Regions from separate parts of the Terrabacter sp. NPDC000476 genome, predicted to be linked through region 1. Evidence: predicted binding sites of a transcription regulator. Region 1 holds the regulator's gene; the other holds the start of a gene.
What was found. The regulator LexA, encoded in region 1, represses DNA repair genes until DNA is damaged. The targets are predictions, from matches to a motif close to TCGAACANNTGTTCGA.
Positions count from the first base shown of each region.

Region 1 (3,400 bases):
CGGTCCGCCGGCAAGGGTCGCGGCGGTCATGCGCGCCGGCGGGACCCCGACCGGCCCGAGGGGCCCGACGGGCCCGACGGGCCCGACAGGGCGGACCGCGCCAGCTGCTCCACGCCGTCGTAGCCGTCGGCGGCGGTACTCACCGCGGCCCCGAGCTCGCGCAGCTCCCACGTGATGCCGGCCAGCCGCGCCTGCCACGCCAGCGCGAGCCCCTGCGCGCCTGCCGTGGTGCGCCCGGCAGGCACCGCGGCGGTGACGGCGGCCAGGTCGTCGGCGATGCCGAGCCGCCGCACCCGCGCCAGCACCTCACCGATCGTCAGCGCGCCCTCGCGCAGCGCCGCGGTGTCCACCTCGTAGTGCATCGGTCGTGGCTCCCTTCCCCGGTGGCGACGGTAGGACCTCGCGGCGCCGGACCGGGCCCGTCATCCACAGGGCGCCGGAGGGAGCAGAACGCCGCACCCCACGCAGGGGTGCGGCGTCCGGCCGGGGCCGGCGGGGTCGAAGCGCCGGTCCCGACAGCCGCTGGAGGTGGAGCCAACGCGGCCGTTGGGGGTCTGCGCACGGTGTGCGCAGAGGTCTGCTGGATCGGAGCGGGCTCAGGATCCGGGGACGACCAGCTGCTGGCCGGCATGGATCTGGCTCGTGCTGAGACCGTTGGCCAGCTGCAGCTCGAGCACGCCGTCGGCGCGGCTGAGACCGGGCAGCTCGCGGGCGGCGATGCCGGAGAGGGTCTGCCCCGGCTGGACCGTCAGCGTGCGCGGCTCACCGGTGGCGGACGCGAGCTGGCCGGCCAGTCCCACGGCGAGCAGGGCCACGACCGAGGCGACGAGCAGGGAGACGACGAGACGGCCGAAGCGCGTGAGCCGCATCGGGACGCGGGCGTCACGGCCCGCCGGTGCGGTCCGGGGGTCCCGTGCGATCCGTGCGGCTCGCGCGGTCCGACCTGCTTCGCGTCCGGTCGGCACGGAGACGAGGCGCGGGCGCCCCTGCGGACCCGACGGGGCCTGCTGCTCCTGCGTCGCGATCGGACGAACGGCCGTCAGCACGGTGGCGCTCATGGTGACCTCCCCTAGCTCCGGATCCACCGAACAGGTGTTCGATGGAACGTCTGGACGATTTCTAGCACGTATGTTCGAAGAAGTCGAGACACGCGTCGAACAGGTGTTTGGCAACTGTGTTCGAACCTCGTACGCTTCCCTCACACCACACACCTCACCAGCCACCACTGACATCGGTCGTCACGACCGGTCGCAGCAACGGTCTGACGAGCCGACGAAGGGGACACCATGGGCGTGACCGAGCTTCCCGACCGCGACACCGGCGACGGGCTGACGGTGCGCCAGCGGAAGGTGCTCGAGGTGATCCGCAACTCCGTCGACCGGCGCGGCTACCCGCCGAGCATGCGCGAGATCGGCGACGCCGTCGGCCTCGCGAGCCCGTCGAGCGTCTCCCACCAGCTCAACGCGCTCGTGGCCAAGGGCTACCTGCGCCGCGACCCGAACCGACCGCGCGCCCTGGAGGTCGTCTCCCCCGACGCGACGGCCGAGCAGGTGGGCTACCGCGGCCGGGCCACGTCCTCGCCCGCCCGCGCCGCGACCGCCACGCCGGCTGCGCAAGGCTCGCGCGGCGTCGGGACGGCCGACCCGGCCGGCGACCAGTACGACACGGAGACCGACTCGGGTGACGCCCGACCCGAGGCCTCCTACGTCCCGGTGCTCGGCAAGATCGCCGCCGGCGTGCCGATCACGGCCGAGGAGGTCGTCGAGGACGTCTTCCCGCTGCCGAAGCAGCTCGTCGGCGAGGGCGACCTCTTCCTGCTCAAGGTCACGGGCGACTCGATGGTCGAGGCCGCCATCTGCGACGGCGACTGGGTTGTCGTGCGCCAGCAGCAGCACGCCGAGAACGGCGACGTCGTGGCCGCGATGCTCGACAACGAGGCGACCGTCAAGACCTTCAAGCGCACCGACGGCCACGTGTGGCTGATGCCGCACAACCCCGACTTCTCGCCGATCGACGGCGACCACGCCACCATCCTCGGCAAGGTGACCGCCGTCCTGCGGCGCATCTAGGAGGCGCGCTGGGCACCAGAGCCCGGGCACCAGGCCCAGGGCGTCAGACCCCGAGCGCGGAACGCAGGCCGGTCAGGGTGGCCCCGAGCGGCGCGTGCAGGCGCAGGGTCGCCTCGGCGTCACCCCGCGTGGCCGAGCGCGTGACGATGGCGACGGGAACGCCCTTGGCGTGCGCCCGGCGCACGAACCGGTAGCCGCTCATCACCGACAGCGACGAGCCGAGCACGAGCAGGGCCCCCGCCGTCTCGACGAGGCCGAAGCAGCGCTCCACGAGGGGCTTGGGCACGGACTCGCCGAAGAAGACGACGTCCGGCTTCACCGTGTCGTTGCCGCAGACGAGGCACCGCGGCGGGTGGAACGACTCGACGAGCTCATCGGCCAGGACGATGTCGCCGTCCGGACGCACCTGCTCGCCCCACTGCGAGCCGACGGCGTGGGCGGCGGCCGCGAAGCGCGCCATGAAGCCCGGGTTGGCCTCCGTCATCCGCTCGTGCAGGCCAAGTCGTGAGGTGACCTCCCCGCACGTGAGGCACACCGCCCGGTCGAGCGAGCCGTGCAGCTCCACGACGTCGCGGGCGCCGGACGCCTGGTGCAGCCCGTCCACGTTCTGGGTGATGACCGGGCCGAGGTAGCCGGCCTCCTGCAGGTCGGCGACGACCCGGTGCCCCTCGTTCGGCTCCGCGGCGTCGAAGCGCTGCCAGCCGATGTAGCTGCGCGCCCAGTAGCGCCGCCGGGCCTCGCCGGAGCCGGCGAACTCGCCGTACGTCATCGGCTCGACGCGCCGGGTGCCGTCGGGTCCGCGGTAGTCGGGGATGCCCGACTCCGTCGAGAGCCCCGCACCGCTCAGCACGAGGACCCCACCACCGCTGACGAGGTCGACGAGGTCCTCGAAGGTGCCGAGGTCGTGCGTGACGAGTGGCAGGGTGCGTGAGGTGGACAGCCGGGTCGTCGGGGACGAGGAGGACAGACCGGTCGGCTGGGACACGCGACCAGCCTACGTCGCCGCGACGCACGACCCGGCAACCCATGCCTGGCTGACGTCACGCCGCCGGAAAGCATAAGAACCCGTTATGATTGCCCCATGATCGATGCTGCGGGACTGAGGGTCATGAAGGCCATCGCCGACGAGGGGAGCTTCACGAGCGCCGCGAACGCGCTCGGGTTCACCCAGCCGGCCATCTCGCAGATGGTGCGCCGCCTCGAGCAGCGCACCGGCACGGTCCTCGTCGAGCGCTACGGCCGGCAGGTCCGTCTGACCGAGGCCGGTCAGGTGCTCGCCCGTCACGCCGTCGGGGTGCTCGCGGCGCTCGACGCGGCCGAGGAGGAGATCA
Region 1 is NZ_JBEPDF010000004.1:267,946-271,345, reverse strand. Features, by position in the region: gene ABT295_RS20170 (alpha/beta hydrolase) at 1-30, opposite strand, end outside; gene ABT295_RS20165 (hypothetical protein) at 27-362, opposite strand; gene ABT295_RS20160 (LysM peptidoglycan-binding domain-containing protein) at 597-1,058, opposite strand; gene lexA (transcriptional repressor LexA) at 1,287-2,069, shown strand; gene ABT295_RS20150 (Sir2 family NAD-dependent protein deacetylase) at 2,113-3,054, opposite strand; gene ABT295_RS20145 (LysR family transcriptional regulator) at 3,151-3,400, shown strand, end outside.

Region 2 (3,400 bases), on a different contig from region 1:
GTGCGCGCCCGGGGTCCGCCTGGTGGAAAACGGTCGCGTTGGGATCCGCCTCGGTGGGGCTGGTCCCGGTGGGCCCGGTCGTGGGGCCGGCGGGGCCGGCGGATCCGGCGGGGCCGGCGGATCCGGCGGGGCCGCGAGGGGTGCTGGTGCCGTGTGCGCAGCCGGAGGCGTCGAGCGACCGGGTGGCCATCAGGGCCAGAGCATCGGCCCAGGTGATCCGAGGTCGGCCTCCGGCGCACACGTCATGGGCGGGGTCGAGCAGGTCACCGTCGAGCGACCGCCGGTCGCGTGGCTCGCCCTCCTCGTCGAGCGACGCGCTGAGGGCGCGGAAGAGGTGGTCCTTGGCCTCGCGCAGGGCGGCCTCGACGAGGGCGCCGATCTCGGCGGGAGCGTCGTAGCGCAGTCGGAACCGGTCGTGCTCGTCGTAGCCCATGCTGAGGTGCGCCGGCTCGACCGCTTCGGGCTGCGCCGCCGTCCGCCCCGACCCGCCCACGGTCTCCGACTGACCGTCCACGTGCTCGGCCTGACCCGCTCCGGATCTTTCCTCGCCGCTCGGTGCGGCAGCAGTCGGACCCAAGTCGTCGTGCTCGTCCTCGGGCTCGCAGTGACGCGCCTCGTCGGGTCGCCCATCGCGGTGCTCGCCGTCGACCTCGCCGTCGACCTCGCCGTCGACCTCGCCGTCGACCTCGCCGTCGACCTCGCCGTCGACCTCGCGGTCGGCGTCGGGCAGCGGGTCAGGGCCGGGGGCGTCGTCCGGTGCGGGGTCGCCGAGGGTGAAGTCGTAGCGGCTGACGCTGCGCTGCAGCTGGGTCACGGTGGCGTACTGGGCGAACTCGGCGACGGTGGCGTCGAACTCGGGCGGGGTGTGCCGGGCCACGACCGCCGCCTGGTCGAGGCTGATCCGCCCGTCGCGCAGGGCGGTCAGCGTCAGGGGCAGCTCGTCGGCACGTCGTGCGAGGAGCACGACGGCATCGGCCTGGGCGCGGCACAGCCCCACGCGCAGCATCAGCCAGTGGGTGGGTGAGCGCAGGCCGGCGGCCTGCCAGGAGCCGTCCACCAGCACTGCCACGACGAAGTCGACGAGGCGGGCGTGCGCGTCGTGCAGGTCGGCGGCCAGGAGCGCCACGTGCTCCCAGTCCTGCTCGATCCGCGCGGCGCTGCTCATGCCTCTATCGTACAAGTGTTCGAATGCCGAGGGAAGGGTTGTCCACAGCCGGGGACTCTGCCGCGCAGGGGTTTTCGCCCCGCAGGGGCGAGCATGTGCTTGGCTCGAAGCATGGTGGGCAACTCGGACGTCACGGTGGCCGGCACGTCGTGGATCGTGGTGGAGCTCGCCGGCCGGGCCACGTCGGAGCCCCGGCCGCAGCTGACCTTCGGGGAGGGTGGACGCGTGGGTGGATCGACCGGGGTCAACCGCCTCGGCGGCCGGTACGCCGTCGCGGACGGCGTGCTCACCGTCACGGACACCGTCATGACCCGCATGGCCGGCCCGCCCGACGCGATGGACCAGGAGCAGCGCCTGCTCGAGGTGCTGGGCGAGCCGCGGCAGCTGACGGCCGGCGAGGGCGAGCTCATCCTGGGCGGGCCCGCAGCGGACGCGCCGGCACCGGACGAATCGGCACCGGACGGATCTGCACCGGACGGATCTGCACCGGTCGAGCCCGCACCCGAGCAGCCGATCGCTGCCGCGGCCCGGCTCGCCCCAGCCCCAGCCCCAGCCCCGGACCCGACCTCAGCCCCGGCCCCGGCCCTCTGACCCTGCCCCGTCGGTTACCGTGGAGCGATGACGGGCCAGCCGTACTGGGAGAGCCCCGTAGAGAAGCAGATCCGCGAGGCGCAGGAGCGGGGCGAGTTCGACGACCTGCCCGGCGCCGGCAAGCCGCTCGACCTCAGCGACGCGGGCGACCCGGACTGGTGGGTCAAGCGCTTCGCGGCGCGCGAGAACCTCGACCTCGGTGGCGCCCTGCCGGGCGCGCTCGCCCTGCGGAAGGAGGCCGCCGGCTACCCCGAGTCGCTCGCGGACGTCCGTACCGAGGCGCAGGTGCGCGAGATCGTCGAGGACTACAACACGCGCGTGCTCGCCGACCGCCTGCGCCCTGCCGTCGGCAACCTCCCGCCCCTGATCGCGAGGACGGTCGACGTCGACGAGATGGTCGAGCAGTGGCGCCCGCTGCGGGCGAGGGTCGAGCAGGAGCAGCGCGCGGCGCGCGAGCGGCGGCTCGCGGCCCAGCAGGCCGCGAACGAGGCGCGCACGCCGTGGTGGCGCCGCGTCCTCGGCGGCTGAACGGGGCGTTCCCTACCCAACGGCGGCGCGCGCGTGCCACGATGCCGAGAAGCCGTGTGCCACGCCCCGGGCGCGACACACACCGTGCGTCGACGTCGCGAAGGTGCGCATGTCCACAGCCTCCGGACTCGAAGCGGCCCTGACCGCCTTCGAGGACCCCACTGCCAAGGCCCGCGACCTGCTGCGCCTGCACCGCGCCTGGGCCCACACGCACGAGGTGCCGGCCGGTGCGCGGGGCGTCGTCGCGCGCTCGTGGCTGCGGCAGTCGCCCGAGGGCGACAAGATCTCGACCCCGATCTCCGACGACGCGCTCCTCGCCCGCCGGGAGCGCTCCCGGCTGCTCGGCTCGGTCGTGCCGGTGCTCAAGGACCGCCTGCTCCCGCTCGCGCAGGAGGCCGGCAACGAGCTCGTCGTCAGCGACGACGAGGGCTACCCGCTGTGGATGTTCGGACCCTCGCCGATCCGCCGGCGCAGCGACGGGCTCGGCTTCGTCGAGGGGGCCCGCTGGCGCGAGGGTGACGTCGGCACGAACTCCCTCGGCACGGCCATGGAGGAGCGTCGGCCCGTCCAGATCTTCGGGCCCGAGCACGCCCGCGAGGACCAGCACGCCTGGGTGTGCACGAGCGCCCCCATCCTCGACCGCCGCGCGCGCACGCCGCTCGGCGTCGTGACCCTGAGCGGCGCCTTCCGCACGGCCCACCCGCACACGCTCATGCTCGTCACGATGGCCGTGCGCGAGGCCGTCGACACCCTCACCGGGCAGCACGAGCGTGACCTACGGCGGGTCGCGCGCGCCAGCGAGCCGTATGCCGGGTCGGGACGCTTCGTCGTCGTCGACCCGCACGGGTGGGTGGCCCGGGCGGAGGGCTACGGCGTCGGTGAGCGGGTCTGGGTGCCGAGCCTGCACGAGGGCACGCTGTGGGTGCCGGAGATGGGCCAGGTGCGGGCGGAGCGGATCTCCGGGGGATGGGTGCTCGCCGAGGCGGCCCCGGCGCCGGCCCACGTCGAGGTGGTGCTCCGGCCGAGCCCCCGGGTGCTCGTGACGACGGCGGGCTCGACCGTCGAGATCGCCCTCAGCGAGCGGCACGCCGAGATCGTCGCGCTCCTCGCGCAGCA
Region 2 is NZ_JBEPDF010000001.1:2,535,230-2,538,629, reverse strand. Features, by position in the region: gene ABT295_RS11910 (HNH endonuclease signature motif containing protein) at 1-1,165, opposite strand, end outside; gene ABT295_RS11905 (META domain-containing protein) at 1,277-1,756, shown strand; gene ABT295_RS11900 (DnaJ family domain-containing protein) at 1,784-2,284, shown strand; gene ABT295_RS11895 (helix-turn-helix domain-containing protein) at 2,394-3,400, shown strand, end outside.
Region 2: the regulator LexA is predicted to act here: its motif matches at 1,173-1,188, upstream of ABT295_RS11910 (HNH endonuclease signature motif containing protein).